3 regions of the Promicromonospora sp. NPDC110617 genome follow, and region 2 is predicted to be linked to each of the others. Evidence: predicted binding sites of a transcription regulator. Region 2 holds the regulator's gene; each other region holds the start of a gene.
What was found. The regulator HrcA, encoded in region 2, represses chaperone genes, less so after heat shock. The targets are predictions, from matches to a motif close to TTNGCACTCGNNNNNNNCGAGTGCNAA.
Positions count from the first base shown of each region.

Region 1: a site for HrcA is predicted at 2,012-2,038, ahead of ACZ7LE_RS23300 (FmdB family zinc ribbon protein). Genes of this name have one in related genera too.
Region 3: a site for HrcA is predicted at 9,263-9,289, ahead of groES (co-chaperone GroES). Genes of this name have one in related genera too.

Region 1 covers NZ_JBVKBM010000004.1:331,652-341,989, forward strand. The annotation lists gene mscL (large conductance mechanosensitive channel protein MscL) at 8-445, opposite strand; gene cpaB (Flp pilus assembly protein CpaB) at 606-1,472, opposite strand; gene ACZ7LE_RS23300 (FmdB family zinc ribbon protein) at 1,609-1,953, opposite strand; gene ACZ7LE_RS23305 (penicillin acylase family protein) at 2,274-4,808, shown strand; gene ACZ7LE_RS23310 (5-formyltetrahydrofolate cyclo-ligase) at 4,878-5,522, opposite strand; gene ACZ7LE_RS23315 (GNAT family N-acetyltransferase) at 5,750-6,361, shown strand; gene ACZ7LE_RS23320 (hypothetical protein) at 6,422-7,579, shown strand; tRNA gene ACZ7LE_RS23325 (tRNA-Ala) at 7,708-7,780, shown strand; gene ACZ7LE_RS23330 (Panacea domain-containing protein) at 8,115-8,756, shown strand; gene ACZ7LE_RS23335 (hypothetical protein) at 8,877-9,446, shown strand; gene ACZ7LE_RS23340 (Dps family protein) at 10,260-10,338, opposite strand, start outside.
Region 2 covers NZ_JBVKBM010000002.1:1,190,927-1,201,264, forward strand. The annotation lists gene dnaJ (molecular chaperone DnaJ) at 1-923, opposite strand, end outside; gene hrcA (heat-inducible transcriptional repressor HrcA) at 961-1,980, opposite strand; gene ACZ7LE_RS16115 (hypothetical protein) at 2,369-2,554, shown strand; gene ACZ7LE_RS16120 (ATP-binding protein) at 2,664-5,513, shown strand; gene ACZ7LE_RS16125 (DUF3097 domain-containing protein) at 5,615-6,478, shown strand; gene ACZ7LE_RS16130 (DUF4870 domain-containing protein) at 6,503-7,030, shown strand; gene ACZ7LE_RS16135 (hypothetical protein) at 7,155-8,123, opposite strand; gene ACZ7LE_RS16140 (hypothetical protein) at 8,217-9,161, opposite strand; gene hemW (radical SAM family heme chaperone HemW) at 9,290-10,338, opposite strand, start outside.
Region 3 covers NZ_JBVKBM010000001.1:1,019,856-1,030,193, forward strand. The annotation lists gene alr (alanine racemase) at 1-977, shown strand, start outside; gene tsaE (tRNA (adenosine(37)-N6)-threonylcarbamoyltransferase complex ATPase subunit type 1 TsaE) at 974-1,549, shown strand; gene tsaB (tRNA (adenosine(37)-N6)-threonylcarbamoyltransferase complex dimerization subunit type 1 TsaB) at 1,890-2,651, shown strand; gene rimI (ribosomal protein S18-alanine N-acetyltransferase) at 2,648-3,208, shown strand; gene ACZ7LE_RS04395 (sulfurtransferase) at 3,205-4,065, shown strand; gene ACZ7LE_RS04400 (hypothetical protein) at 4,088-4,819, opposite strand; gene tsaD (tRNA (adenosine(37)-N6)-threonylcarbamoyltransferase complex transferase subunit TsaD) at 4,863-5,906, opposite strand; gene ACZ7LE_RS04410 (malonic semialdehyde reductase) at 6,029-6,646, shown strand; gene ACZ7LE_RS04415 (glutamate--cysteine ligase) at 6,693-7,871, opposite strand; gene ACZ7LE_RS04420 (class I SAM-dependent methyltransferase) at 7,868-9,136, opposite strand; gene groES (co-chaperone GroES) at 9,472-9,768, shown strand; gene ACZ7LE_RS04430 (WhiB family transcriptional regulator) at 9,961-10,248, opposite strand.

The sequences.
Region 1 (10,338 bases), on a different contig from region 2:
GACCCGCTCAGTTGGGGCTGTTGTCCGACGAGGCGCCCGACCGCGCGCCGGCCTGGACGCGGAGCAGATCGCGGATCTCGGTGAGCAGCACGACCTCCTCGGCGAGGGCCTCCTCGACGACTTCCTCCTCCGCGGGCTTGCGCAGGGACTTCAGCTTGTTGATCGGGAGGACCACCAGGAAGTAGATCGCCGCCGCGACGATGAGGAAGTTCAGGACCGCCTGGAGGAACATCCCGATGCTGAAGTCGGCGCCGTTGATCTCGAAATGGCCGACGCCGGAGATGTCCGTCTGGCCGAAGATCGCCGCGATCAGCGGGTTGATGATGCCGTTGAGCAGGCCGGTGACGACCGCCGTGAACGCGGTGCCGATGGCGATGCCGACCGCGAGGTCGATCACGTTCCCGCGAGCGATGAATTCCTTGAAGCCGTTGAACAGGTCACGCATGGATCCCCCTGGGTGTCTCAAGTCGGTGTGGTCGGCGTTGGCCGGAACCTCGACGGAGATTGTGGTGGAAATTCCGGTTAAGCGCATGTGCAACCGGACATTCGCTCCGCCGGAGCACTGCCGTTGTTGGCCGTCCTTCCGCGGTGACCACCTAGTTCGTCTACGGCACCAGCACCGCCGTCACCGAGCCCCAGCCGGAGACCGCCGACAGTTGCGGGGCCTCCTCGGGTGACACCGCGACGAGCGTGACCGGCCCCTCGCCGTCCGACACCGGGCCGAGCAGCCCGCCGGCGTCCTTCGGCTCGCGTCCGGCGGGTACGGGCAGCACGCGGGCGTCCCGGGCGAGGTACCGGGGCGTGCCGTCCGGCTCGCTGCCCGACGTCGTCCCGGCGAGCAGGTCCACGCGGTCACCGGGGCGCAGCAGGGCGGCCACGGCGTCGTCGGACAGGCGGACCGGCACAACCACCGTGCCGTGCGGGGCGGCGGCGGAGACTCCGTCGTCGGACACGAGGGTGGCGTGCAGCGGAGCGCCCTCCGGCAGCCCGACGACGGCGGCGCGGCCCAGCAGCTCCCGCGCCGAGTGCAGGGCGCCGGGCGGGGCGAGGTCGGCCGCGACGGCGCGCACCGCGACGTCTTCCCTGGTCAGCAGGGTTCCGGGCGCGACGGCGCGGGCGGTGACGGCGACGTCGACCGTCGGCGGTGGCGGCGGGCGCAACACATGGACCGTCAGGGCGACGGCGAGGCCGAACAGGGCGGCCGCGAGGGCGAACCTCCACCGCCACAGGATGCGCCGGGCCCGCCGGGACGCCGGCGAACCGGGTCGGCCCAGACGAGACGAGCCTGGCCGGGACAGCAGGACGGCGAGGCCGGCGCGCGGCGGCCGGTGCGACGTGCCGGCCCGGTTCCACGAGGCGCCTGAGCCGGCGTCGTGCGGAGCGGCCCGTGCGCCCCACGGCGTGCGCTGTCCGCTGCCGCGCGGTGCGCCGTGGCGTGCAGCCGGTTCGGCGAGCGTGTCGAGAAGTCCCATGCCGCCGACGTTAGGCAGCCCGGACGGGGGCGCGCGGCCGCCGTCGGGCAACCTGTGCACGAAGGCGCGAAAACCGCGCCTGTGGTCGGGCTCGCACGCCTGGAAGCTCGTCAGACGTGCCGGTCGACCGACCGCCTCAGGCCGAGGCGGCCTTCGACGAGCTGGACCCGCTCGACCCGGTGGACGACGAGCTGGACGAGCTCGACGACGACCCGGAGGAGCCCGAGTCCGAGGACGAGCTCGAGGACGACGAAGAAGACGAGGACTCCGACTTGCCCGCCTTCACCGTGCTGCTCGTCGACGTGCTCCGCGAGTCGGTGCGGTAGAAGCCCGAACCCTTGAAGGTGACGCCCACGGAGCTGAACACCTTGCGCAGGTTGCCCTGGCACTCCGGGCAGACGGTCAGCGACTCGTCGGTGAACTCCTGGTGGATGTCGAACGCGTGGCCGCAGTCGGCACACCGGTACGCGTAGGTGGGCACGTGCACTCCTCTGGGACGTCAGGGCGGCCGGGGCGTCGCGCGCTCACAGGACCGTCGCCTGGCACTCGGGGTTTCCGAGTGCCAATAGTAACGGTCGAGCGGCGGGGGATAGTCCCAGGATCTCCCGAGGCTGTTCACCCAAGCGCGTTCACCCAAGCCCTGGGGCGGACGGTAGTCTCCACTGCGTGTCCGCGACCACTCCCGCCGAGCCAGTAGAGCCCGTCGAAAAAGCCCCGTCCACCGGTGCACGGCCCGCCAAACGCCGTCGGACTCGCACCACCCGCGTCCGTCAGTTCCTGGTCGGAACCACGGTCGTCGTCCTGCTGGCGCTGGTCGCCGTGACGACCTTCGGATGGCTCACCGCCCGCCGTCCGCTGCCGGAGCACTCCGGGGAGGTGCAGGTCGAGGGGCTGAGCGCGGACGTTCGCGTGAGCCGCGACGCCCAGGGCGTGCCGCAGATCTACGCCGACACCGCTGAGGACCTGTTCCGCGCGCAGGGCTACGTGCACGCGCAGGACCGCTTCTTCGAGATGGACTACCGCCGCCACGTGACCGCGGGCCGGCTGGCGGAGCTGGTGGGCAACAACCCCGACGCGATCCAGGCCGACATGGTCACGCGCACCTTCGGCTGGCGGCACGTCGCCGAGGAGGAGTTCAACATCCTCGACGACGAGACCCGGCAGTACCTCCAGGCCTACGCGGACGGCGTGAACGCCTACCTCGAGAACCGCAGCCCGGGCGAGACGGCCGTGGAGTACACGGTGCTCGACGTCAGCGTCGAGGTGAACGAGCCCGAGCCGTGGGACCCGATCGACTCGCTGGCCTGGCTCAAGGCGATGGCCTGGGACCTGCGCGGCAACTACGACGACGAGCTCGACCGGGCGCTGGCCTACAGCACGCTGGACGACGCGTCGCGCGTGGCGGAGCTGTTCCCGGCCTACTCCGGCACCGGCAACGCGCCGATCCTCGACGCGGCCGAGGTGGGGGCGCAGGCGAACGCCCCGGCGGGCACCGAGACGGCGTCCGCCACCAAGGAGGTCTACGGGAGCGCAGACCTCGCGGACGCCCTCGCGTCGGCGCAGAAGGCGCTCGACGCCGTGCCGGTGCAGATCGCACGCGGCGAGGGCACGGGCTCCAACTCGTGGGTGGTCTCGGGGCAGTACACGGAGTCGGGCAAGCCGCTGCTGGCCAACGACCCGCACCTCGACCTCGCCGCGCCCGGCATCTGGGCGCAGGTGGGCCTGCACTGCAACCAGGTGGGCCCTGAGTGCCCCTACGACGTGGCGGGCTTCTCGTTCTCCGGTTTCCCGGGCGTGATCATCGGTCACAACGCCGACATCTCCTGGGGCCTGACCAACATGGGCGCCGACGTCACCGACTTCTTCATCGAGCGCGTCCGCAACGACACGTACCTGCGTGGCGCGGACGAGTGGGTCCCGATGGAGAAGGAGACGGAGGTGATCCGGGTCGACGGCGGCAGCCCGGTCGACCTGGAGGTCCGCCGCACCGTGCACGGCCCGATCGTCTCGACCGTGATGGACGAGGCGCAGATGGACGCCGTGCGCAGCTCGCCCACGGAGACCGGCACCGAGCTGGGCCAGTACGAGATCTCGCTCCAGTGGACCGCGCTCCAGCCGGGCCACACCGCGGACGCCGTGTTCGCGATGAACCGCGCCAAGACCCCCGCGGACATGAAGGCGGCGGCCGCGAAGTTCGAGGTCCCGGCCCAGAACATCGTGTTCGCCACGACCGACGGGCACATCGGCTACCAGGCGCCGGGCAAGATCCCGGTGCGCGCGAGCGTGCCCGGCGCCGTCGAGTCGGACGGCACCTGGCCGCGTCCCGGCTGGGACGCCCGCTACGACTGGACCGGCTACGTGGACCCGGCGCAGATGCCCGGCGTCGTGGACCCGAAGGAGGGCTTCATCGTCGCGGCGAACCAGGCGGTGCTGCCCGGCGGCAACGGCCCGTTCCTCAGCCGCGACTGGGACTACGGCTACCGGTCCGAGCGCATCCGCACGCTGCTCACCGACCGGATCGCAGAGGGCCGCAAGCTGACGGCCGCCGATATGTCCGAGTTCCAGATGGACCAGTGGAGCGTGTTCGCCGACACCCTGGTGCCCGTGCTCCTCGAGGTGGAGCTCCCGGCCGGCTACGACTCGGACGGCCAGGTCCTCCTGGCCGACTGGGACAGGTCCATGGACGAGGACTCCGCCGCCGCGGCCTACTTCGCGGCGGTCTGGCGCAACCTCCTGCGCACCACGTTCAACGACGAGCTGCCCCAGTCCATGTGGCCCGACGGCGGCAGCCGCTGGCTCGCCGTCATCCAGGGCATGCTCGACAACCCGAACGACGCCTTCTGGGACGACCAGTCCACGGTGGCGGTGGTCGAGAGCCGGGACCAGGTGCTGACGGAGGCGCTGGTCAGCGCCCGCCAGGACCTCACGGTCGAGCTCGGCAAGGACACCAGCGACTGGGAGTGGGGCACGCTGCACCAGCTCCGGCTGGAGCACCTGGTGCTCGGCGGCTCCGGCGTCCCGGCCCCGATCTCGACCTACATGAACCCGGCTCCGGTCAAGGTCGGGGGCGGCTCCTCGATCGTGAACGCGACGTCCTGGGACGCGGCCAGCGGCAGCTTCGAGGTGACCAGCGGCCCGTCCATGCGCATGGTCGTCGACCTCGCCGACCTCGACGCGTCCACCTGGGTGGTCGTGACCGGCACGTCGGCGCACCCGGCGTCGCCGCACTACGACGACCAGCTCGGCGCGTGGGCGTCGGGGGAGACCTTCCCGTGGCCGTTCACCACCGAGGCCGTGGGACGCGCCGCCGAGGACGAGCAGACGCTGACGCCGTAGGACGCGACCTGCCCGCCGGTCACCCCGCCCCGCTGGTCACGCCGACCAGCGGGGCGGCGGCGCTTGGCGTCAGCCCAGCCAGCGCCAGTCGGTCGTGGTGGCGACGGCGTGGACCAGGATGTCGTGCTCCTCGCGCGGCAGGGGGTGGTCCGCGGCGTCGTACACCTCCTCGGGGAAGACGACGGCGACCACCTTCGCGCCCGGCCGCAGGTGGGTCAGGGCGCGGTCGTACCAGCCGCCGCCCTGCCCGAGCCGCACTCCGCGGGTGTCGACGGCGAGGGCGGGTGCCAGGACGACGTCGGCCAGCTTGACGGCGTCCGTGCCCAGCGCGGGGCCGCCGGGCTCCGGCGGGCGGCCGGGCGCACGCTCCAGCAGGTCGTCCGGGCCCGTGTAGTCGGCCCAGTCGCGGGCGAGGCCGGCGCCGAGCACGGGCAGCAGCGCGCGGACGCCGCGGTCCGCGAGGCGGTCCAGGAGCGGCAGCATGCCGGGCTCGGCGCTGCGGGCCGCGTACGCCGCGACGCACCCGGCGTCGCGCACCTCGGGGATGGACTCGATGACGTCGGCGAACATCGCTGCGGCCTCCGCACGGCGCCGGGCGGACCGCAGACCGCGCTGGGCGCGGATCGCGCGGCGGAGCTCCTCCTTGGCGTCACCCGTCTCCATCCCGGGGTGGACGGGGTAGGGCTGTGGCGTCGGAACAGAGATGCCGCTCATGACCGCTATTGTGCCAAGACTCCGAGACTGGATTGTTACGACCAGCGCACGAAGAAGGCGAGAACATGACCGAGCGGCTGCTCGACGGGTCAGAGGCCACCGAGCGTGGTAGACCCTCCTCCAGCGAGGGAAACCTCACGGGGCGTGGCAGGGGGCGAACGATGTTGCCGTCGAGTAGGTCGGACGTGCCGGAAGGCACCACGGGAAAGCTTGTGAAGGGGTGGACGGTGGCCAAGCCATGGCCGGTGACGCTGCGTGAGGACACGCCGGCGGGGACTGTCGTGCTGCGCCCGCTGCGGCGTCGGGACGCGACCGACTGGTCGCGCCTGCGGGCCGAGAACGCGGCCTGGCTGGAGCGCTGGGAGGCGACGTCGCCCGGTGCGAACCGGTACATCGCCTCGACGTTCGGCGAGTACGTGCGGTCGCTCTCGGCGCAGGCCCGCGCGGGCACGTCGCTCCCCTTCGGGGTGGAGCTCGACGGCGCGCTCGTGGGGCAGCTGACGGTCGCGTCCATCACCTGGGGCTCCATGTGCTCCGCGAGCATCGGCTACTGGGTGAGCCAGAGCGTGGCCGGGCGCGGCGTGATCCCGACGGCGGTCGCGATGGCCACGGACTACGCCTTCTTCCTGGGGCTGCACCGCATCGAGATCAACATCCGGCCCGAGAACAAGCCGAGCCTGCGCGTCGTCGAGAAGCTCGGCCTGCGGGACGAGGGCGTGCGCGAGCGGTTCCTGCACATCCAGGGCCAGTGGCGCGACCACCGCACCTTCGCGGTCACCCGCGAGGAGGTTCCCGAGGGCCTGCTGGCGCGCTGGCAGCGCCTGCGCGAGGCGCTGTGACGGCAGGACACGCCGCGCGCGGTGCGGCGGGGCGCGGCGATGCTCGCCTACCGTCGTGTCGTGGAATCGACCGCGGGACTCACAGCCGTAGCGCTGTTCGTCCTGTGGCTGGGCTACTGGCTGCCGAGCATGGTGCGTCGACGGGCGGAGCTGGCCGACGCCCGGGTACCGGACCGGTTCTCGGGCGGACTGCGCATCGTCGCCATGAGCGGCTCGGGTAGGAGAGGAGGGGCGATGGTCAACGACGGCAACCGGCGAGGTACGAGCCAGGGCGTGCCGCGCGTCGCCCACCCGACCCCGAAGCAGGGCCTCCCGCTCCAGATCATGGTGCGCGGCCGCCCGCTGACGGCGGAGCGCATCCGCCGCGTCGAGCGCCGCGCGCGCCGGGCCGCCCGGGCGCGCCGCCGTTTCATCGTGTCGCTCTTCCTGCTCGTGTCGAGCGTCCTGGCCTGGGCACTGGTCGGCCTCGGCCAGCTCCACTGGGGCGCGGCCGTCGCGACGTCGGCCATGTTGCTGTTCGTGCTGTTCCTGGGGCGCCGCGCGGCCCGCGCCGCCCGCCGGGCGGACGCGCGGTGGCACGCGACGGTCCGGGCGGCGCGGCAGCGCGCCACGCAGGCCCGTGCGCTCGCGAACGGCGGCCCGTATGCGCCGCGCAACCGTGCGCAGGTCGTCGGGCTGGCGACGCGCGGCTCGGACACGCAGACGCAGGCGATCCCGCGGGTGGGTGGCAAGAACGTGCTCGACGAGATCCTCGACGGCCCGGAGAAACCCCGGGTCATCGAGGTCTCGGCGGAGGTCGTGGACGAGGCATCGTCCGGTGCCGGCTCGACGGCGGACGCGTCTTCCGACGTCGACGGGCCGCCGAGCGGGCGCGCGTGGGACCCGGTCCCCGTGCCCCTGCCCACGTACGTGACCAAGCCGAAGGCGCCGCAGCGGCAGCCGGCGGCGCTGCCGCCTGCTGTGCCGCCAGGCAAGGCTTCGACGGCCTCTGGGGGCGTCTCCGGGCGTCCGGGTGGATCGGGGTCGGTTGCGGCGCCGGTTGCGGCGTCCGGCCCGGCTTCTGGCGCTGCCTCGGGTCCGACGGCGGCGGCCGGTGCCGCCGGTGCCGACGCGGTCGCCGAGGACGAGCTGCTCCGGGGAGAGCCGCCCCGCATGAAGTCGGAGACGCTCGGGCAGCCGCTCGAGGAGATCCTGGCCCGACGCCGCGCGGCGGGGTGACCTGCCGCACCCCGCTGCGCGGCGTCGTCGCTGGTCGGTGTGTCGCGCGGGTCACGCGTTCGTGACCCGCGCGACAGCCCATCGAGTTGGGAGCCCCGGCGGTGAAGTGCTAGTCTTCTGCAGTCCGAGGGGCTATGGCGCAGTTGGTAGCGCGTCTCGTTCGCAATGAGAAGGTCGGGGGTTCGAATCCCCCTAGCTCCACAGACGGAAACCCCGCTTGACCAGGGCAAACGCTCAGGTCAAGCGGGGTTTCTTGCTCTGCGCGTTGCCGCTATCGATGCCCGGTGCCCCCCTGGTGCCCCCCGAGGCTGTCCACCTGGGCGCGATCCGACAGGGCGCCCCGTCTTTCACCCAAGATCGCAGACGCCAAGGCCGCGCCGGCGATCGAGCTTGCGCAACTGGTTCGCGACTCCAGGGCAGAGAAGGGCTGGTGCCGACGTGGGTGATATCACAAACGCGTGCTCTTGCCTCCGTGACATGAGTGCGGCAGTGTCGGTAAGTTGAAGCCAGGGAAGAGCCGCGGGAGGAGGATCGCATGCTCAGAGCGGACGACATCGCCGGGATCATTCTTGCGCGCGTCGGTGTGTGGACCGATGCAATGAAATTGCAGAAGCTCCTCTACTACACGCAGGCATGGCACCTTGCGATCACCGACCGCCCGCTGTTCCGTGAACGCGTTCGGGCGTGGACACAAGGCCCCGTCGTCTACGAGGTCTGGAACGCACGGCAGGAGAAGGCAACACGTCGACCTTCTTCGCAGAGTGTCGACCACCTTACGCTTGGCGAATCCGCGTCGAACCTGATCGACCTCATCATAGCCAAGTACGGCGCGATGTCCGGTGGAGAACTTAGTAAGTTGACGCACGCCGAAAGCCCTTGGCTTGACGCCCGAGGTGATCTACCGCCTGAGGCTCCGGGCAATGCTGAAATTACGCGCGAGGCTATGGCTGCTTACTACAGGAATCATGGACTTCTTGAAGGTCGAACCGCTGCTGACCTGGCCGCAGGTGGGATCTACCTTGAGAGTGCAGACATTGCGGTCGATTACGATGCACTTCTCGCTACTCTCGACGACGACTTGCCCGAAGACACCTGGGGTGGAGCAAATCTGCATCCGCGAGTGTCAGTGACCGCCGGACGCCGGAAGACCGGGCTCACTGGCGAACAGGGCGAGTGATTCGTGGCGGGCAGTGCGAGCACGCCGCAACGGCATGTCGTTGTATTTGATTGCAATGTATACCTCGACGTAGCACGCGTGGTGGGCCCACCCTTTAGTTGGGACGTCCTCGGCGACGTTGTGGCCAAGTACTCGCAGGTCGCGCCCGGCCAGCCGTTCCCTTATTTTGACTCACTTCGAGCCGTGGCCTCGGTGACCTCTGGACGCTTTGTTGGTGCGGAACCGCTCGAAGTGTGGACTAACGACCACATTGATGAAGTGGTGTGGTTCAAGGCAACTCAGTCGGAGACGCCGGAGCCGGGCACTGGGTATCGGGGCCTCGGCTGGCCCGAGCAGGACGCCGACACGCTTTACGACCTGATCCACGGCTTGGTCGAAAAGTCCGGTGGTGGTCGTCTGGGGAGTAATATTCCTGATGGGAACCCTCCGCTCGATCACGAGGACGGAATGGTTTACGGTGCGTGCCGCCACCTCGCGCGAGAGGATCCCCTGGCGCGAGTTTGGTGTGTTACAAGCGACCGTGGATTCATCCAAGCTCACAAGGATGGGAAACTTAGCCAGCACAGCAAAGTTCTGTCTCCCACACAGTTCGTGGTCCTTGTTCGTGGTGCGCGTGCGCAGGCTTCGATTTCTAGAATGCGCAGTAGCGTGCTGCCGGGAGGATCGCAGTCAACGAACGCCGGCACATAGAGATCGTTCGCGCGCCGCGTCCGTTCTTGAATCGGAAGAACCCGCTCGACCGGTGGCCCGGCCGAGCGGGTTCTTCGTTGCCTATGCGTTGCGATGGGTGGTCTGTGTGCTCCTGACGCTCGTGGGAGTCTCGTTGAGGCGATCCAGACCGGCCTTGTCCGCTCCCGTGCCGAGGAAGTGCAGGTAGCGGTTCGTGGTCGCGATCGACTCGTGCCCTGGCCGTTGGGCTTTGGTGGTGATGTGCTCGATACAGACGAAGAACTCCGGTTCACGATCACGGTGGAGGCAGATGGCCCGTTTGGCCCCGTTACTGCGTTGACGTATGACGTGGACGTTCACGCCTATCGTGAGTCCCTCGACAGTCCGGACGGGAGCCTGCACAAGGTGCGTGTTGCCATAGAGAAGGTGGCTGCGGCCATCACGAAGCAGTAGCCTTCCGCGGCTCGCGGCTCGCGGCTCGCGGCTCGCGGCTCGCGGCTCGCGGCTCGCGGCGCCGGGTGAGGGCTTTGGCAGTGTCACTGAATTGCAGGTCACGGAAGGTCTGCGGTTGACGGCGCGGCGTAGTGCGACCGCCGCTCTCGCACGGACGCGGTCTTCGGTCAGGACCGTGAGCGAATGCCCAACCAGGAGAAGTCCCGATCTTGGTGCGATGTCCAGGGAGGTTGCTCCTGGATTCGGGCGACACGCAATCAGGCTCAGTGCTGAGGCCTCAGGATCCACGCAGCCAGAATTCAGAGCCTGCGGGCGCGGCTAGGCCGACGTGTACGGGGCACCGGGCTGGCAGTGCCCCGTACGCTTCGGCATGCAGCACGATCAGTCGGTCGTGTTGTGCGCCAGCAGGAACCAGCGGTCCTTCTCAAGGCCGCGCATTATCTCGATCGCGACATCCTGA
Region 2 (10,338 bases):
ACGCCGAGGCCCTTGAGCGTCATGACCTGACCGGGCTGCGTGCCCGGGCGCAGGTCGATCTCCTGGAGGCCGTCCAGCGTGTCGAGCTCGAGCACGGTGCCGAGGGCGGCCGCCGTCATCGGCACCTGGAGGGTGCAGTGCAGCTCGTCGCCGCGCCGCACGAACGTGTCGTGCGCGCGCTCTCGGATCTCCACGTACAGGTCGCCCGCGGGGCCGCCGCCGGGGCCCACCTCGCCCTGCGCGGAGAGCTTGATGCGCGTGCCGGTGTCGACGCCCGCGGGGACGTTGACCGCGACGGTGCGCCGCGAGCGCACGCGGCCCTCGCCCGAGCAGTCGGTGCAGGGCTCGGGGATCACGGTGCCGAAGCCGCCGCAGGCGGAGCACGGCTGGTTGGTCATGACCTGGCCGAGGAACGAGCGGGCGACGCGCTGCACGGAGCCGCGGCCCTGGCAGACGTCGCAGGTGCGGGCGTGGGTACCCGGCCGCGCGCCGTCGCCGCCGCAGGTGTTGCAGACCACCGCGGTGTCGACCTGGATCTCGCGCTTGGCGCCGAACACGGCCTCCGCGAGGTCGAGGTCGAGGCGCACGAGCGCGTCGTTGCCGCGGCGCGCGCGGGGAACCGGGCCGGTCGGCTGCCCGCCGCCGAAGAAGGTCTCGAAGATGTCCTGGAACCCGAACCCGGCGCCGAACCCGCCGCTCGCGCCGCCGCCGGGCGACGTCGGGTCGACGCCCATGTCGTACTGCTGGCGCTTGTCGGGGTTGGACAGCACCTCGTACGCGCGCGCGACGTCCTTGAACCGGTCCTCGCCCGCGTCGCCGGCCACGTCCGGGTGCAGCTCGCGGGCCAGCTTGCGGTATGCCTTCTTGATCTGCTCGGGCGAGGCGTCGCGCGGAACACCGAGAATCTCGTAGTAGTCGGTCACAGGTCTCTCTTTGTGGGGAGGATTGTGGAAGTTCGGGTCAGCCGGGCAGCACTCGCGACAGGTAGCGCGCGACGGCGCGGACCGCGGCGATGGTGCCCGGATAGTCCATACGGGTGGGGCCGATCGAGCTCAGGATCGCGACGGTGTCGCCGTCGGACGAGCCGTAGCCGGACGTGACGACGGAGGTCTCCGCCAGCCCCGCCAGCCGGTTCTCGTGCCCGATGCTCACCGCCACCTTGGCGTCGTCGGTCATGTCGGTGAGGAGGCCGAGCAGGACGACCTGCTCCTCGAGCGCCTCCAGGACGGGCCGCAGGCCCTGCTCGAAACGCATGCCGGTACGTGCCAGGTTGGCCTGGCCGGTCAGCACGATCCGCTCCTCGCTCTCCTCGGCGAGCGCGGCGGTGACCACCTCGGCCACGGCCGTCGCCAGCGGGCGGTGCTCGGCCGGCATCGCCTCGGCGACCCCGGCGAACGCGTCACCGAGGTCGGCGAGCCGGCGGCCGGCGGTCGCCGCGTTCAGGCGGGCGCGCAGCTCGCCGAGCGTGCCGTCGTCCAGGTCGACCGGAACGTCGAGGAAGCGCTGCTCCACCCGTCCGGTGTCCGTGATGACGACGACGAGGAGCCGCCCCTCGGCCGTCGGCACGAGCTCCAGGTGTCGCAGCCCGGACCGGCGCAGCGACGGGTACTGGACCACGGCGACCTGGCCGGTGAGCTGGGCGATGAGCCGCCCGGCGCGGGCCACGACGTCGTCCAGGTCGACCGCCTCGGACAGGAAGGTCTCGATGGCCCGCTTCTGCGGGACGGTCAGCGGCCGGACCTCCGCGAGCTGGTCCACGAAGAGGCGATACCCCTTGTCGGTGGGGATGCGCCCCGCCGAGGTGTGCGGCTGGGCGATGAGCCCGGCCTCCTCCAGGGCGGCCATGTCGTTGCGGACCGTGGCCGGGGAGACGCCGAGCTGGTGGCGCTCCGTGAGGATGCGCGAACCGACGGGCTCCCGTGTGCGGACATAGTCCTCCACGATGGCCCGCAGGACATCGAGTCTGCGTTCCTCGCTCACCGCGCTCACCTCCGTCCCCAGGTAGAACGTCCGGGACGTGCACCCGGGTTCCGGCCCGCTCACCGACACTGCCTTCCAGCACTCTCACCGACCGAGTGCCAATCCTACGCGGCACGCGCCACCCGCCGGGTCGCCGACCCGCCGCACGCCGCGCGCACCCGGTCCGGCCGAGCCGTCCCGCCCCGGCGAACACGCGGCTGACCTGCATGTCCTACCGTTCGCCGAGGGCTGAGCACCGAGCATAGGGCGATGCCTTAGGCGCGCCCACCCCGCCCCGCGAACCGACGGGGAAAGATGCGGCGGCCGCCCGATCCGCGCGACGTACCTCACAGACGAACCTGGAATCACTGCCGGCGAGGGGCCGGCGGTGACACCGGGAGGAACCACCATGTTCGGTTTTTCGGACTACGCCGAGTACCGCCGCAACGAGCAGGAGCTCGACCAGCGCAACGAGCGGGTCCGCGTGGCCCGGGAGCAGAAGGACGCGGCCCGCCGTCAGGCCGCCGCGCCGCGCACCGCCGAGCGCGGTGCCCGGGCCGAGGCGGCCGACGCCGTCCGGCCGCGCGTCGCCTGATCCCGCAGGGAGGGCGACCGTGCCGGGCAGCGGGCAGGCCCGCGGAAGCGGCGGGCAGGCCGACGAAAAGAAACAGAACGACCACGGACCGGCATGGGACGATGAGCCCATGCCGGTCCCCCGTGCCCGCCTGGTGGGCCGAGCCCCCGAGCTCGGCGCGCTCGAGGCCGCTCTCGCAGACGTCCGCTCGGGCGGCAGCCGCACCATGGTGATCGCCGGCGAGGCCGGGATCGGCAAGACCCGCCTGCTCGACGAGCTCACCTCCCGGGCCGACGGCGCCCACGTGATCGTCGGCCAGTGCGCCGACGAGGGCTCCGGGCCGCTCCCGTACGCGGCTCTGGTCGGGCTCCTGAACGGTGTCGTCCGGACCCTGGGCCCCGAAGCCGTCGTCGCCGCGGCCGGCCCCTCGGCGGGCGCCCTGTCCGCCCTCGCTCCCCAGCTCGTCGCGCCGACGCCCGACGCCGGGGCCGACCGCGTCCCCGAGGTGCTCACCGACCTGCTCGCCGGGCTCGCCGGCGAACGCCCCGTCGTGGTGGTGATCGAGGACCTGCACTGGTCCGACGACGTCACGCGCGCCGTCGCCCTCCGCCTCGCCCGCACCGCGCCGCCGGGCCTCCTCCTGCTGCTCACCTACCGCAGCGACGACGTCGGCCGCGCGCACCCCCTGCGTGTCGTCCTCGCCGAGCTCGACCGCGCCCGGCTCACCACCCGCCTCGAGCTGAGGCGCCTGGGCGAGACCGAGGTCCACGAGATGGCGCAGGACCTGCTCGACGTCGGCCTCGACGCAGAGCAGCTGGCCGACCTGGCGGACCGCAGCGAGGGCGTGCCCTTCTACATCGAGGAGCTGGTCGGTTTTCTCGGCACCGACCTGCCCGACTCCCTGCGCGACATCCTGCTGCTGCGCTACTGGAACCTGAGCCAGGAGGCCCGGTCGCTGTGCCGCGTCGTCGCCGCCGCCGGCCCGCGCGTCTGGTACGACGTGCTCGACGACGTCCTGGCGGACCCCGCGACGGGTCCAGGACGGCGCGCCCCGCAGACCGGCGCCGAGGCGGAGGAGACCGTCCGGGAGGCGGTGGAGGCCCAGGTGCTGGTGGTCACCGAGGTGGGGTACGCCTTCCGGCACGCCCTGGTCCAGGAGGCCGTGTACGCCGAGCTGCTGCCCGGCGAACGGCACCGCCTGCACGCCGCCTACGCACGCGCCCTGGAGCTGGCCCTCACCCGGCGCGCCCACTCCGTCGCGAAGCTGTCCCGCATCGCCGACCACTGGTGGCGCGCCGGCATGCTCGACAAGGCGCTCGCGGCGGCCGTCGAGGGGCACCGGACGGCTGCGGACGGCGCGGCGTCGTCCACCGCGGTGGCGCTGGGCGAACGGGCCCTGGAGCTCTGGGACCAGGTGCCCGACCCGGAGCAGGTCGCCGGGCTGTCGCACCACGAGCTGCTGCGCTCGGTCGCCGAGGCGCTGCGCGGCTCGACCCGGACCGCCCGCGCCCTGGACGTGGCCCACCAGGCGGTCGCCGAGTGGCCCGAGGACGACCCGGCCGGCCTCGCCCGGGTGCTCTGCGACACCGCCCTGATCGCGGGGCATGCCGGCTCGGACGAGGGGCCGGCGCTCATCGACCGTGCCCTCGCGCTCGTGGAGCCAGGGCGGGACGACGCCGTGCGTGGCCAGCTGCTGGTCCTGCGGGCCCGCCACGCCATGCTCAACGGCCGGCCCCGCGAGGCGATCGCGGCCGCGACGGCGGCGCACGAGGCCGGGCTCGCGATCGGCAGCGACGAGCTCGTGTCGGTCGCCCTGAACCTGCGGGGCGTGTGCCGCTTCCAGCTCGGCGACACCGGCGGGCTGGCGGAGATCGACGCCGGCCGGGCGGCCGCAGGGCACCACTGGCAGGGGCTGAGCCGGTACTACATCAACGGGTCGGACGTCTTGCTGCTCGCCGGCGACTGGGCCCGGGCTGCCGAGATCGCCCAGGAAGGTGTCGCGGCGGCGCGCCGGTACGGCTCGTCCGAGGGTTCCCGGGTCATGGTCGAGGGCAACCTCGTCGACGCCTGGATCGGACGGGGCGACTGGGCCGAGGCCGCCGTCTGGTACGAGCGGACCGTCCCCCTGATCCACGACAGCGTCTACGCCGCCTATCTCAGCGAGCGCCGGATCTGGCTCATGATGTGGCGGGGCCAGGTGGAGCAGGCGCAGGCCGAGGCGCGCCGCAGGACCCCGAGCTGGGAACGGTTCGGCCGCCTGGAGGAGCAGATCAGGTCGCGCACCAACGTGACCCAAGCGGAGCTCGCGCTGCTGCGCGACGAGCCGGCCGAGGCCCTGGAGCGCATGTCGGTGGTGGTCGGCCCGGACCACGTGGTCAGCCCGGCCTACGACCTGCAGCAGCTCGCCGCCGCGGCGCAGGCGATCGCCCGGCTGCGCGCCGCCGGGCAGGACGTCGACGACGCCCCCTACCGGGCGGCCCTTGCCGAGTGCGCGCACTGGCCGACGTACCCCCTGTGGTCGGCGCTGTTCGAGGCGGAGCTCGGGACCGGCCCCTGGACGACGGTCGCCGACCTGCCCGGTCCCGGACCCGTGCACCTGCGCCCGTACGCGCTGTACCGCGAGGGTGCGCGGCTGCTCGACGCCGCCGACCGGGCCGGGGCCCGGGCGGCGCTCGGCGCGGCGGTCGTGGAGGCGGAGAAGATCGGCGCGGGCCTGGTCGTCCGGCAGGCGCAGGCGCTGATCGACCGCGCGGGACTGGTGGACGGGGCGGCCGGCGCTCCGCCGTCGGGCGCGGGGACGGACGCGCTCACCGCGCGCGAGCGGCAGGTGCTGGCCCTGGTGGCCGAGGGCCTGACGAACGGGCAGATCGCCGAGCGGCTGTTCATCTCGGCCAAGACCGCGTCGGTGCACGTCTCGGCGATCCTCCGGAAGCTCGGTGTCGCCTCGCGCACCGAGGCGGCGCTGCGCGCCACCCGCTGATCCCACCCCGACGCCGTCGAGCACGGGCTGTCTGCGCCCGGTGACACTCCGGGAGCACGGATATCCAGCACTCGACGGGAGGGGCGACCTAGGCTCGCGACGTGGTCGACGAACGGTACGGGTCCGATGTGCTCTCCCCCCAGTTTCCTGGCGCGCAGCGAGGGCGGCGGCCCACGTCGCAGCCCACGCCGGCCGAGCAGGGGCTCGTGGTCGAGGAGGTCGAGACCGGCTGGGTCGGCGCCGTGGTGCGCGTCGAGAAGTCGGGCGGCATGCACGTGGTGGTCCTGGAGGACCGCCGGGGCCGCACCCGCACCTTCCCGCTCGGCCCGGGGTTCTGGGTCGAGGGCAAGCCCGTCGTGCTCACCGCGCCCGTCGTGAACCGCGCCCCCGCGCAGCCCACCCGCACGGCCTCCGGCTCCGTCGCGGTGCACGGCGCCCGGGCGCGCGTCGCCCGGGGCAGCCGCATCTGGGTGGAGGGCAAGCACGACGCCGAGCTCGTGGAGAAGGTCTGGGGCGACGACCTGCGCGTCGAGGGCGTGGTGGTCGAGATGCTCGACGGCGTCGACCATCTCGCCGAGCGCCTTGCCGAGTTCGGGCCCGACGCCGAGCGCCGGGTCGGCGTGCTCGTCGACCACCTGGTGCCTGGGTCGAAGGAGCAGCGGCTCACCGACGAGGCGCTGCGCACGGTCCCCACGGGCACCGTGCTCGTGCTGGGCCACCCCTACGTGGACGTGTGGCAGGCCGTGCGCGCCGAGCGCCTCGGGCTGGAACGCTGGCCCGTCATCGACCGCGGCACCGAGTGGAAGCTGGGCATCCTGCGGTCCCTGGGCTGGCCTGCGGAGACGCAGGCGGACGTCGCCCGCGGCTGGCAGCGGATCCTGGGCACCGTGCGCGACTTCCGGGACCTCGACCCGGCCCTCCTGGGACGCGTCGAAGAACTTATCGATTTCGTGACCATCTCGTAAGGCACAGCCTCTACGGTTGGTCATATGTCCGAAAACCCGCAGGAGCCGCAGGCTCCTCAGCAGCCCGGCCCGGCGCCGCAGCAGCCCGGCCCCGCACCTCAGCAGCCGCAGGACGCCCCGGCCTACGGGACGCCCCAGCCGCAGTCGCCGTACCAGGGTCCGCCGCCGGCGGGTCCGGCCTACAGCCCCGGCTACGGCCCCGGCGTGCCGTACCAGCCCCAGCCGCTCACCCCGTCGGACGAGCGCATGTGGACGGTCTTCGCGCAGGTCGGCGGCATCATCTTCTCCTTCATCCCGCCGCTGGTGATCTGGCTGGTCTTCAAGGACCGCAGCCGGTTCGTGGAGCAGGAGTCGAAGGAGGCCCTGAACTTCCAGATCACCCTGGTCATCGCGCAGATCGCCGCCGCGATCATCACCGCGATCACCTTCGGGATCGGCGGGATCGTGTACCTCGTGTTCATCGCCGCGGTCGTGTTCATCATCCTGGCCGCCGTGGCCAACGGCAAGGGCGCGCCCTACCGCTACCCGGTGAACATCCGCTTCATCAAGTAATCGGCCGTACGCCGGAACGACCATGCACCTGCTGCCAGCTCCGGACTCCGGCTGGCAGCAGGTGCATGGTCGTTCGCGCGTCGGGCCCGAACGCCGTCGGGCGACCGACACCAGGTGAACGCCGTCAGGCGACGGCGGGACCCATCGTGCCCGGGCTTGCCGTCGCCGGGCCGCTGGCGACCGGTCCGCCGGTGAGGCGGCGGAACGCGAAGGCCAGCGCCAGCAGCGACAGCGGGATGGTGACGAACAGGCCGAGCCCGCACACCAGCGCGCCCACGATGTTGATGCCCAGGAGCGCGAGCTCCAGCAGGAACACCGTGCCGAAGTTCTGCCCCACCAGGCGGAACGAGCCCGTCAGCGCGTCCCACGCGTTCAGATTGCGGTCGACCACGTTGTGGTAGGTGAACGGCGCGAAGATCGCCAGGGCGATGAGGCCCAGGCCGCACAGCAGTGCACCCACGAAGCCGGCGACCAGCAGCAGGAGCGCCGTCAGGATGATCATCGGGTAGCTGTTGACCTTGAAGAGCGTGCCCCAGGTCGCCTTCTCGCCGGACACCTCACGCAGGGCCGCGTTGATCCCGAGGGCGCCGAGGATCGAGTTGACGATTCCACCGACCAGCCCGAGCAGCGAGCTGCCGAAGGACACGCCGACTGCGGTGCCCGTGCTGATGTCGCCGCGGCTCGCTGCCTCGCTGATCTCCTGGTAGTCGCCGAAGTTGCCGGCGTTGAAGATGGCACCCACGGCGAACGAGAGCAGGATGAAGAGCACCCAGAAGAGCCAGTTCCCCGTGAAGCGGCTCCACCCGAAGCTCAGCGCCTCGCCGACGGCGAACGGCGCGGCCGACTGCGTGCCGTAGGGCGCGCTGGGGCCCCCGTAGGCCGGCGGCTGCCCCGCCGCGCCGTAGGCCGGAGGCTCGGTGCCGCCGCCGTAGGGCGGCTGCTGGCCGGCACCGTAGGGCGACTGCTGACCGGCGCCGTACGGCGGCGGCTGCGCGGGCCCGCCCGGCTGCGTCGGCCCGCCGGCCGGGTTCTGCGGCGGCGTCGGACCGCCGGCTCCCGGCTCGTACGGGTTCTGCGGAGTGTTCTCGGTCATGTGTGTCCCCTTTTCACTGTTCAGTGATCCGAAGCCACCTTCACCTTTTCTCCGCAAATTCGCATGTGCAACCGCGGAGTTGTTACCCGCAGGTCAGGACCGGACCGGCTCCCCGGTCCACCGCTGGACGAGACAGGCCCCCACCAGCAGCATCGCCGGAGCGACCACCACCAGGCCGATCCCGCACGTGAAGACCGACGCGACGGCCAGGCCGGCGAAGATCCCGAAGAACGCGAGCGCGGCGCCGAGGTGGGACAGCACCAGCCCGACGCCGCTGCCGAGCGCCCGGCCGAAGCCGACGCCCCTGAGCAGCAGGAAGGGCACCGGGAGCAGCAGCAGCGTGCAGACGAGCTGGATCGAGCCGCCGACCACCGGGACGACGGTGCTGACGAACCCGATCACCCCCGCGAGCAGCGCGTACGCGACCAGGCCGCCGAACCCGCGCAGCAGGAAGAAGTCCCGGAACCGGACCCTGCGGGTCCGGGTCGCGGCGAGGGCGCCCGCGTACAGGAGGGCCTGCAGCAGGAAGCTGATCGCGGTGCCCGCCGCGCCCAGCGCCTTGGCCTCGAACGACTGCCCCGCGGTCAGCGCGGCGTCGAGCGCCACCGGATCGGTGGAGCTCGACAGGGCGTCCATGGTGGACGGGCTGAACAGAAGGACGACCGCGATCTGCGCGACGCCGAGCGCGAGGCTCATCAGCACCCAGATGCCCCAGCTCGCACCGAACGCGCCCCAGGCCCAGCGCCACGCGCCACCGATCGTCGGGGGCACGTCGTCGGGGCTCGGCTCCGGCTCCTGGACCGGCGCGTAGGCCGGGACCTGCTGCTGCGGCGCCTGGTACTGCTGCTGGAACCCGCCGTGCGGGTACTGCGGGGGCTGGTAGTCCGGCCGGCCGTACGGGTTGGCGGGGCGGCCGTACGGATCGCGCGGGCCGTACGGGTCGGGCTGCTGCGGGGCCTGGCCGCCCTGCGACCGGGGGTCCGGGTGCTGTCCGGAGGAGGGATCCTGCGGGTTCCAGCCACCGTAGGTGTTGCTCATGCGCGTGCCCCTTGTCAGGCGGGACCGAGCCGCCTCGTAACGGTATGAACAGCACAAGATATCGACGGTTTCGCCCACCGTGCAAACAAACGAAAAGGACCTTTTGCGTGAAGAAAAGGGGCGCGGGGTCAGGCGGTCAGGTCTCGCACGACGGCGTCGGCCAGCAGGCGCCCGCGGCGCGTCAGGACGGCGCGCGCGGTACCCGCGCCGGAGGTGCCGGGCGCGCCGGTGCCGGGCGCGCCGACCCCGAGCGCGGCGTGGCCGTCGAGCAGCCCGCGGGCCACGAGGCCGGCCACCGCGGTTCGGCCCTGCGCCGAGAGCACACCGAGGTCGAGCCCTTCGCGCAGCCGCACGCCGAGCATGACACGCTCCAGGTGCGCCTCCTCGCGGGTGAGCAGCTCGCGCCCGGCGCCCGGGCTGTGCCCGGCCTCCAGCCGCGTCGCATAGGCGCGGGGGTGCTTCACGTTCCACCAGCGGACGCCGGCCGGCGTCTCGTCGGCGGGCGTGTCGCCGGCGGGCGTGTCGTCGGCGTCGACCCTCTCGACCGCCGGGGCCGGCGTCCCGTCCGCCGTCGGTGCCGACACGTAGCTGTGCGCGCCCGGGCCCACGCCCCACCAGTCGTCGCCCCGCCAGTAGCCCACGTTGTGCCGGCACTCGTGCCCCGGGCGCGACCAGTTGGACACCTCGTACCAGCGCAGTCCCGCCGCGGTGAGCAGGTCGTCGGCCAGCTCGTACTTGGCGGCCTGGTCGTCCTCGTCGGGCAGCGTGACCTCACCGCGGCGCACCTGCGCCGCCATCTTGGTGCCGGGCTCGACCACGAGCGCGTAGGCGGACACGTGGTCGACGCCGGTGGCCAGCGCCGCCTCGACGCTCGTGCGCCAGTCGTCCAGGGACTCGCCCGGCGTGCCGTAGATGAGGTCCAGCGACACGTCCAGGCCGGCGTCCCGGGCCCAGCGCACGACGTCGGGGATGCGCAGCGGGTCGTGGGTGCGCTCCAGGGTCGCCAGCACGTGCGGCACCGCCGACTGCATGCCGAACGAGACCCGTGTGAACCCGGCGTCGGCCAGCACGCGCAGCGACTCGGGCGTGACGGAGTCCGGGTTGGCCTCGGTGGTGACCTCGGCCCCTGCTGCCAGGCCCCACGCCTCCCGGACGCCGGTCAGCACGCGGGCCAGGT
Region 3 (10,338 bases), on a different contig from region 2:
TCTACGCGCCCGGCGCGCCGTTCGCGGACCTGGTGCGCGACGACGTCGACGTGGCCGTCGCCGCGGCCTGGGCCCTCGACGAGGTGGCCGACGGCGCCCGCGTCGCGGGCCGCACCGCGCGCGTGCACCTCAAGGTCGACACCGGGCTCGGCCGCAACGGGATCATGCCCGGCGACCTCCCCGCCGTCCTCGACCGGGCGAAGGCGCTGCAGGCCGAGGGCGCGCTCGCGGTCGTCGGCGTCATGTCGCACTACGCGCTCGCGGACGAGCCCGACGACCCGTCGGTGAAGATGCAGACCCACGTCTTCGACGACGCGGTCCGCACCGTCGAGGCGGCCGGGTTCGACCTCGAGGTGCGGCACATCGCCAACTCGGCGGCGACCCTGACCAACCCGGCGTCTCACTACGACCTGGTGCGCCCGGGGATCGCCGTCTACGGGCTCTCGCCGGTGCCGCAGCTCGGCGCGCCCGGCGACTACGGCCTGCGGCCGGCGATGACCCTGGAGGCGCGGCTCGCCACGGTCAAGCGCGTGCCGGAGGGCCACGGCGTCTCGTACGGGCACTTTTACGTCACACCGCAGGACACGGTGCTCGGCGTCGTCCCGCTCGGTTACTCGGACGGGATCCCGCGGCACGCCTCCGGCGGTTCGCTGGGGGCGGGCGGTCCGGTGCTCGTGGGCGGCGGTGTGGACGACGTCGCGACCCCCGAGAACGGACTCGGCACCGCCCGCGTGCTGCGCGTCGCGGGCCGGGTGTGCATGGACCAGATCATGTTGGACCTCGGGCCCTACGCACCCGAGCAGGCTGGAGACGTGGTCACATTGTTCGGGGCGTCGGACGGGCTGACCCGTGCCGGAGCGCCCAACGCCGAGGACTGGGCGCAGGCCGCCGGCACCATCAGCTACGAGATCGTGACGCGCCTCGGCGCGCGCGTGCCCCGGGTGTACGTGGGCACGGCAGGAAGGGAGACCGCGTGAGCGGGGCAGTGAACGGACCGGGCAACATCTCGACGTCGGAGGCAGTGGTCTTCGAGCTGCCTGACGCCGATACGACGCGCGCCTTCGGGGCTGCGCTCGCCGGGGTGCTGCGCTCCGGGGACCTGGTGATCCTCACCGGTGACCTCGGCGCGGGCAAGACGACCCTGACGCAGGGGATCGGGGCCGCGCTGAACGTGCGCGGCCAGGTGGCGTCGCCCACCTTCATCGTGGCGCGCGAGCACCCGCCGCTGCCCCGCGAGGACGGCACGCGCGGGCCCGGGCTGGTGCACGTCGACGCCTACCGCCTCGGCGGGCTGGGCGAGCTCGACGCGCTCGACCTGGACTCGTCGCTGGAGGACTCCGTGACGGTCGTGGAGTGGGGGCGCGGCCTGGCCGAGACGCTCGCCGACGACCGCCTGGAGATCGACCTGGAGCGGCCGCGGGGTGCTGCGGCGGCGTTCGACCCCGGCGTGGAGACGGCCGAGGACCCGGAGGCGGGGACGCGGAAGGTGACGATCCGCGCGGTGGGGCCGCGGTGGGCCGGGGTGGACCTCGGGGCGTTGCTGGGCTGACGTCCCGCTAGGGACGTCGCGTTGTTGCTGCACGGACACCGAGAAGGCGTCGTGGACATAGAGCTTCTTCTGGACAGCCTCGGACGAGAAGGGATTACCTGCATCGTCAAGGTTGACCACGAACGAATGGCCGAGGGCGGCAAGCCATGGACGGTGGTCCTGTCGGGTCCGGGGACTGGCGACAAGGCGTTCATCAGAACGGACTCGACATCCCTTCACGACGGGCTGAACCGGGTGTTGCGTGAACTCAGATCGTGCCCCGGGGAGTGGAGCTGGCTCGAGCCCTGGTCATCCTGATCCTGTGCCCACCCGCGCCGCCCGTCAGTAATACCCTGGTCACGTGGCCGTTCTAGCTCTCGATACCTCAGCAGCCGTCGCCGTCTCCCTCGTCGACGAGGACGGCACGCGCCTCGCGTCCCGCTCCTCCGACGAGCGCCGCAGGCACGCCGAGTCGCTCGCGCCCCTGATCACCGAGGTCCTCGACGAGGCAGGGATCGAGCGCACCGACCTGACCGCCGTCGTCGCCGGAACGGGCCCCGCCCCGTTCACGGGGCTGCGCGTCGGGCTGGTGACCGCCCGCACGCTCGCGCTCTCCCTCGGCATCCCCGTGCTGGGCGTGCCGAGCCTCGACGCGCTGGCGGTGCAGGCCGTCAGCGATCTCGGGCTCCGCGCGGGGCAGGAGATCCTGGCCACCTCCGACGCCCGCCGCAAGGAGGTGTACTGGGCGCGCTACCGCGTGGTCGCGCACGAGGGGCCGCACGGCGTCCCCGTCGTGGAGCGGACGGCGGGGCCCGACGTCGACCGAGCCGGCTTCGTCGCCCAGGGTCAGCTCGCGCCGCCGGACGCCGGCGAGGAACTGCCCGTGGTGGTCGGCGAGGGCGCGATGCTCTACCCCGAATTTCTTCCCGTGGCCGACGACGCTCCGCTGGTCCCCGACGCGACGGTGCTCGCCCGCCTGGCGCTCGTCCGCCGCGCCGCCGGCGAGGAACTGCCGACCGAGCCGCTGTACCTGCGGCGTCCCGACGTGCACGATCCGGGATCGCCGACCGGTACCGGCTCCGGGGCCGGTACGGCCTCCGTCGCCACGGGCGGTGCCGCATGATCACCGAGGTACGGCTGCGCCCGCTGCGCAACGCCGACTTCGACCGCGTGCTGCAGCTCGAGCGACAGCTCTTCGGCCGGGGCGCCTGGACCTACGGCATGCTCGCCGACGAGCTCGCCGGCCTGGGCCGCTGGTACATCGTGGCCGAGCCGGAGCGGCTCGACCGCGCGGGGGAGCAGCCCGTCGTCGGCTACGCCGGGCTGTGGTTCGACGGCGATGTCACGCAGATCATGACCATCGGCGTGGACCCTGACGTCCAGCGCCACGGCGTGGGCCGGCAGCTCATGGACGCGCTCATCGAGCGGTCGCGCAAGGTCAAGGCCGAGGCGGTGCTGCTGGAGGTGCGGGTCGACAACCAGCCCGCGATCGAGATGTACCGGGACTTCGGCTTCCAGATCCTGGGCGTGCGCAAGCGCTACTACCAGCCCGAGGACGTCGACGCGTACACGATGCGCCTCGACCTGAACGAGGCCGCGCACCCCACGGACGCCCCGGTGGAGTCGCCGGTGGACGCTCCGAACGACACCCCCGACGACGCCACGGGAGACGCGGCATGAGGGAACGAGTTCTGGTCGACGCCGCCACGCTGGCCGCCGACCTCCAGGTCGGCGCGGGCCCGGACCCGGTCGAGGGTCGGCCCGTCGTGCTCGACGTCCGCTGGGCGCTCGGCATGACCGACGGCCACGACCAGTACCGCGCCGGCCACGTCCCGGGCGCCGTGTACGTGGACCTCGACACCGAGCTGGCCGCGCACGGGGCCCCCACCGACGGGCGGCACCCGCTGCCCTCGGCGTCGGCGTTCCAGCAGGCCGCGCGCCGCTGGGGCGTCTCGGCCGGGTCGCGCGTCGTGGTCTACGACTCGGTGGGCGGCACGTCGGCCGCCCGCGCCTGGTGGCTGCTGCGGTATTTCGGCGCGCAGGACGTGCGCATCCTCGACGGCGGCCTCGACGCCTGGACCGCGCAGGGGCGCGCCCTCGAACCGGGTGACGTCACGCCCGAGCCGGGCGACGTCGTCGTGCAGCCGGGCGGGATGCCCGTGCTCGACGCCGACGAGGCGGCAGCCCTGGCCGACGGCGAGGGTGTGCTCCTGGACGCGCGGGCCGCCGAGCGGTACCGCGGCGAGGTGGAGCCCGTCGACCCGCAGGCCGGGCACATTCCCGGCGCCGTCAGCGCGCCGACCGGCGAGAACCTCGGCGCGGACGGCCGGTTCCTGCCCACCGGGGACCTGAAGCGGCGCTTCGGCGAGCTGGGCGTCGCGGACGGCGGGACCGTCGGGGTGTACTGCGGGTCGGGCGTCACGGCGTCGCACGAGGTGGCGGCCCTCGCGATCGTCGGTGTCGACGCCGCCCTGTACCCGGGGTCGTGGTCGCAGTGGTCGAACGACCCGGCGCGCGAGGTCGCGACCGGGGCCTGAGCCCGGGACGTGGACGACGGCGTCAGGACATGGCGTCCGGGGTCATCCGCCCCTCGTTGAGCACGAAGATCTTCTGCCAGACCTTGCGGGACATGCCCATGGTGAGCGTCTCGATCGTCGACACGGTGGTGAGCACGACGTCGTCCTGCGACTCCTCCGCGCACAGCGCCGCGGCCTTGCTCACGAGGGACAGGAGCTCGGTGCAGTACTCCAGGTAGTACTCGACCTGCTCGGCGGTGAGGTCGACGTCGTCGTCCAGGCTGCCCGCGAAGGCGTCCCGGAGGCTCTCCGGCTCCTTGGTGAGCTGGTGCATGTCGATGATGTGCGCCAGGGAGCGCAACCGGTGCAGCTTGGCGAGGAGGTCCGTGCGCTGCACGCGTTCGGGGAACGAGTGCAGCACGACGACGGCGATCGCGACGAACACCACGTCGTTCACCGCGCTCTCGATGAGCGGCAGCCAGTCCAGGCCGTTGTCGGGCGCCTCGGTGAACGCGGCCTCCACGGCGAAGCCGAACGCGACCAGCGCCACCAGCACGACGACGGCGATCATGCCCCGCGACCCGGTCCGGACGAGACGGCTGCGCCGGCGGGTCCCGGCGGAGGTGTCCGCCACCTGCTCGGTCAGGGCGACGAGCTCGTGCGCGACGCGGTGGATACCCCGGTCGGGGAACCGCGCGCCGATGCGGTCGCACAGACGGCGCGCGGTCTCGATGACGGGTACGGGCTCGAGCTTCCCGAGTGTGCTGACGGCCACGGGACGCAGCGTAGAGCCACCCGCCGACAGTGCGGCTTGTGGCTCAGACGGTGATCGTCGTGAGCGGCATCGACGAGTCAACCGGGATGTCCAGGTCGCTCGGCGCCACCCCGGCCCGCACGACGGCGGAGCCGAGCGCCGCGATCATCGCGCCGTTGTCGGTGCAGTAGCGGATCGGTGGGATGCGCAGGTCGATGCCGGCCTCGGCGCAGCGCTTGGCCGCCATCTCGCGGAGCTGGCTGTTGGCGGAGAACCCGCCGCCGACCACGAGCGTGTCGACGCCGTGCTTGTGGCACGCGGCGATGGTCTTAGCCGTGAGCACGTCGGCGACGGCCTCGGCGAACGACGCCGCGACGTCGTGCACGGGGATCTCCTGGCCGGCGTCCGTGCGGGCCTCGACCCAGCGGGCCACCGCCGTCTTGAGGCCGGAGAAGGAGAAGTCGTAGGCGTGCTTGGCCTGGTCCTTCGCGGCCGTCAGGCCGCGGGGGAACCGGATGGCGGTGGGGTCGCCCTCGCGTGCGAGGCGGTCGATGTGCGGGCCGCCGGGGTAGGGCAGGCCGAGCAGGCGGCCGACCTTGTCGAAGGCCTCGCCCGCGGCGTCGTCCAGGGTGGAGCCGAGCTCCGTGACGTCCGTGGCGATGTCGTCCACCAGCAGCAGCGAGCTGTGCCCGCCGCTCACCACGAGCGCCATCGCCCGCTCCGGCAGGGGACCGTCCACGAGCTGGTCCACGCACGCGTGGCCGATCACGTGGTTCACGCCGTATAGCGGCTTGTTCAGGCCGATGGACAGGGCCTTCGCGGCGGACGCACCGATCGTGAGCGGACCGACGAGCCCGGGCCCGGCGGTGACGGCGATCGCGTCGACCTCGGACAAGTCGACGTCCGCCTCGCCGAGGGCCTTCTGGATCGTGGGGATCATCGCCTCGAGGTGGGCCCGGCTGGCGACCTCGGGGATGATGCCGCCGTAGCGGGCGTGCTCCTCCATCGAGCTGGCCACCGCGTCGACCAGCAGGTCGTCTCCGCGCACCAGCGCGACGCCCGTCTCGTCGCAGGACGTCTCGATACCGAGGACCAGTGGATCTGCCATGTGCTCCAGCCTAGTTCCCCGGCGCCGGTGAGCGGGGAACCGGACGGGATGTGACACGCGGACGTGCGGGACGTCACGGTTGAATCTGGAACTATCGCTTGGAGCAACTTGTTGTCGCGCGTATGACCGACACCGTTCTTGAGGCCCAGGGCCTCGCCATCGACGACGCGACCGCCGACCGCCTGTTCCGCACCGCGCGGACCGTGACCACCTTCGCCGAGTCCGAGGTGACCGACGAGCAGCTCGCCGCCGTCTACGACCTCATCAAGTGGGGCCCGACGATGATGAACACCAGCCCGCTGCGGATGCTGGTCGTCCGCACGCCGGAGGCCCGGCAGCGCCTCGTCGGCCACATGCCCGAGGGAAACCAGGAGCGCGTGTCCAAGGCTCCCGTCACGCTCGTGCTCGCCTCCGACCCCGACTTCCACGAGCGGCTCGACGTGCTGATCCCGCACAACCCCGGTGCCCGCGAGATGTTCGCCGGCGACGCCGCGATGCGCGCCGGGGCGGCGCGCACCAGCGCCCTGCTCCAGGCCGGCTACCTCCTCGTCGGCCTGCGCGCCGCGGGCCTGGCGGTCGGCCCGATGAACGGCGACTACGCCGGGATCGACGCCGAGTTCTTCGCCGAGAACGGCTGGAAGGGCTTCCTCGTCGTCAACGTCAGCGCGGCCGACGGCGCCGACACCACCCGCCCCCGCGCCCCGCGCCTGAACTTCGACGACGCCGCGCAGGTCATCTGACCCGCGCCCGGCGCCGTCCGGCGCGGAGCGGGAGCGGAGAGCGCCGTCAGGCGGGCAGCGGCCGGCCGGCCCGCATCTCCTCCAACATCGCGCGCACCACCGGCACCAGGTCGCCGTCGTGCGCGGCGGCGACCCGCTCCTGCCGCCGGTACGACGGCCCGGTGCGGAGGATGTCCCGCACCCCGGCCAGCTCCGCCGCGCAGCCCAGCCGGTGCGCCACGGGCTCCAGCTCGACCAGCAGCTTGCCGATCGCGTCGACGACCGGCCCCTGGTTGCCGTGGGCGTCGAGGATCACCGTGGCGTCCAGCCCGTAGCGGGCCGAGCGGAACTTGTTCTCCGCAACGAACCACGGCGGCAGCTCGACCAGCTCCCGGCCGTGGTCGAGCTGCGTGGACAGGTGCTCCACGAGACAGTGCACCAGCGCGGCGAGCGTGAGGGCCTCCGCGAGGTTGGTCGGGCCGTCGCACACCCGGACCTCGAGCGTGCCGAACTTGGGCGACGGGCGGATGTCCCAGTGCACCTCGTTGAAGGCCTCGACCGCACCGATGTGCTGCATGTCGCCCGCGTAGGCCTCGAGCTCCTGCCAGGTCTCGAACGCGACCGGCAGACCCGAGCTCGGGATCTGCTGGAACAGCAGCGACCGGTTCGAGGCGTACCCCGAGTGCTCGCCGGCCCAGTACGGCGACGCGGCGGACAGCGCCTGCAGGTGCGGAAAGTACTTGAGCATCCCGCGCATCAGCGGCAGCGCCTTGTCCCGGTGCTCGATGCCGACGTGCACGTGCAGCCCCCAGATGATGAGCTGCGCGCCCCACACCCCTGTGCGCTCGCGGATGCGGGCGTAGCGCTCCTTCTCGCCGATCTCCTGGTCGGCGGCCCTGGCGAACGGGTGCGAGCCGCCGCCCATGAGCTCCACGCCCATCGGGTCCGTCACCGACCGCACGCGGTCGAGCGTGCGGCTGAGGTCCGCCCCGGCGTCGGCCACGGTCCGGCCGACGCCGGAGACCAGCTCGACGGTGTTCTTCATGTACTCGCCGGCGACGTGCGGGACGAGATGTCCCGCGGGATCCTCCCGCTGGTTGCCCCCGTCGCGCGCGAGAGCCTCGAGCACCGCCGGGCCTGCCTGGCACAGGTCGGCGGTACCGGGCTCGACGAGCCCGATCTCCCACTCGAGGCCCACGGTCGATCGTGGGGAGGCGCCGAAGCCGAGCCGTGCCGGCGAGCTCATACGGCTCCCAGCGGTTCGACGAGGAGTACCTGTTGGTTGCCTGCCACACGGGTGAGCACGATCGTCGCCTCCTCGGTTCCGGTGAGTACGAGCTGCTTGCGAAGTTGTTCGGGCACCACCGCGGTGCCCCGCTTCTTGATCGTGATGCGCCCGACGTTCCGGTCGCGGAGGTAGGACTTGAGTCGCTTCAGGCCGAACGGCATGGTGTCGAGCACCCGGTATCCGGTCGCGATCGGGGCCTGCGCCCCGGCGGCCTCGGCGGGCCGCGCCGACGGCAGGACGGCGGGGTCGTCGGTGGTGACGTACGCGATCGTCGGGTCGACGAGGCGTCCGCCCAGCTCGGCGGCCGCCTCGCCCACCAGCCCGGCCCGGATGACCGCGCCGTCGGGCTCGTAGAGATACTGTCCGACGGCGCCGACGTCCGGTTCCGCGCCGTCGCCGCGCAGGGTGCGGCTGAGGGTGTGTTCCTTGCCGTCGTCGTCGGTGAACGAACGCAGCACGAGCGCCGAGCGGCCGGGGCCGTCGGGCGCGAGGGAGCCGAACCAGAGCCCGGCCTCGACCACGTCGCCGTTGACCGAGACCCACTGGGTCTCGGCGTCGTCGGGCAGCCCCTCGTGCGCGATGCCCGGGCCTACCTTGATGCCGACGGCCGGGACCGAGTCCCGCAGCGCCCAGACGGCGTCGAGCGGGGGCTCGTAGGCGCGCGGGTCGAAGATGCGGCTGCTGCGGCCGCCCCGTCCACCGCGCACGCGCCGGGCGGGGTCGGCGTAGACGGCGTCGATCCCCTCGGCACGGAGGTCGAGCGTCAGGCCGTCGGCGTGCCGCACCTCCGCCTCGGGGAAGTGGCGCAGGTTCCACCGCGCGATGGCGGCGGTGCACTCGTCGAGGTCGGTGGCGACGACACGCAGGCCGGTGCCGGCGAAGGCGAGGGAGTCGGCACCGATGCCGCAGGTGAGGTCGGCGAGCGTGGTCACGCCCGCGTCGAGGTATCGTCGGGCGTGCAGCGCCGCGACGACGAGCCGGGTGGCCTGCTCCAGACCGTCGGCGGTGAACAGCATCCCGTCGGCGAAGTCACCGAACTTGGCCCGTGCCCGGGCCCGCAGCCGGGACTGGGTGACCACGGCGGCCGCGAGGTCCGCCGCGACGCCCTGGGAGCGCAGGGTCGTCACGGTCTTCATCGCGTCGCGTTCGTCGTACGGCGGAAGAGCCGCCAGCAGGGCCCACCCGTCGGGGCTGAGGAGTTTGCCCAGAATCGCCGCATCCATGGGAATATCTTTCCATGTTTGTCCAGGTCATGACGAGTGGCTGGACGCAACCTTTTCGTTGGGATGACGAGATCTCGAAGTGCGGACGGCGCGTCGCGCGCCGGGCGTGTGAGGTGCTCCACGCGATTGGCACTCGCCTTGACCGAGTGCTAGCGCCGACCTAGATTTGGGGTTGTTCATCGCCGCGGATCCCGGTAGCCGGGGCCCTCGGCGGAGGACCCAGACGTTCGTGCCCGCCGGCACCCGCGACGACGGCGGACCGTCGAACGTTCGAGCCCCTGAAGTCAACCACGCAGCTGATCACTTGATCCGCTCACGAAAGAGGGAGGTCCGACGTGTCGGTCCCCATCAAGCCGCTCGAGGACCGGATCGTCGTCAAGGCTCTCGAAGCCGAGACCACGACCGCTTCCGGCCTGGTCATCCCGGACACCGCCAAGGAGAAGCCCCAGGAGGGCGAGGTTCTGGCCGTGGGCCAGGGCCGTATCGACGACAACGGCAACCGTGTGCCGCTGGACGTCGCCGTCGGTGACAAGGTGATCTACTCCAAGTACGGCGGCACCGAGGTCAAGTACGCGGGCGAGGAGTACCTGGTGCTCTCGACCCGCGACGTCCTCGCGGTGGTCGTGGGCTGATTCCAGCCCGCGTCAGACAGCCGAAGGCCCCGCACCGGATCGGTGCGGGGCCTTCGTCCTGTCCGGAGAGCGTCGCGGCAGGCGCTGCTTCGGCATCGAAGCAGGCATGCGTGCACAGCGGTCGTGCGTTCACAGCAGGGCGTGCGGCAGAAGCGCGTCACGCCTCGAGCGTCAGAAGTTGTGCAGCCTGGGTCAGGCGGAGACGGACTTGCCGGCGAGGATCGCCGACCGCTCGTCCTCGCTGAGCCCGCCCCACACGCCGTACGGCTCGCGCACGCGGAGCGACTGCTCGCGGCACTGCATCATCACGGGGCAGGAGCGGCAGATCGCCTTGGCGGCCTCGGCGCGCCTGCGGCGGGTCGATCCACGCTCACCCTCGGGGTGGAAGAAGAGGGTGTCGTCCGCGTCGCGGCACGCGCCCTGGTACTGCCATTCCCACAGTTCCATCACCGGACCGGGAAGCCTCGAGATCTCCGTCATGGCGAACAACTTACAAGTTGTGCAGAAGTTGTTCAAGAGGCAATTTCGCGCCATCGGGCTCGAATCGGGCCAGCGAGAAGCAGGTCGACA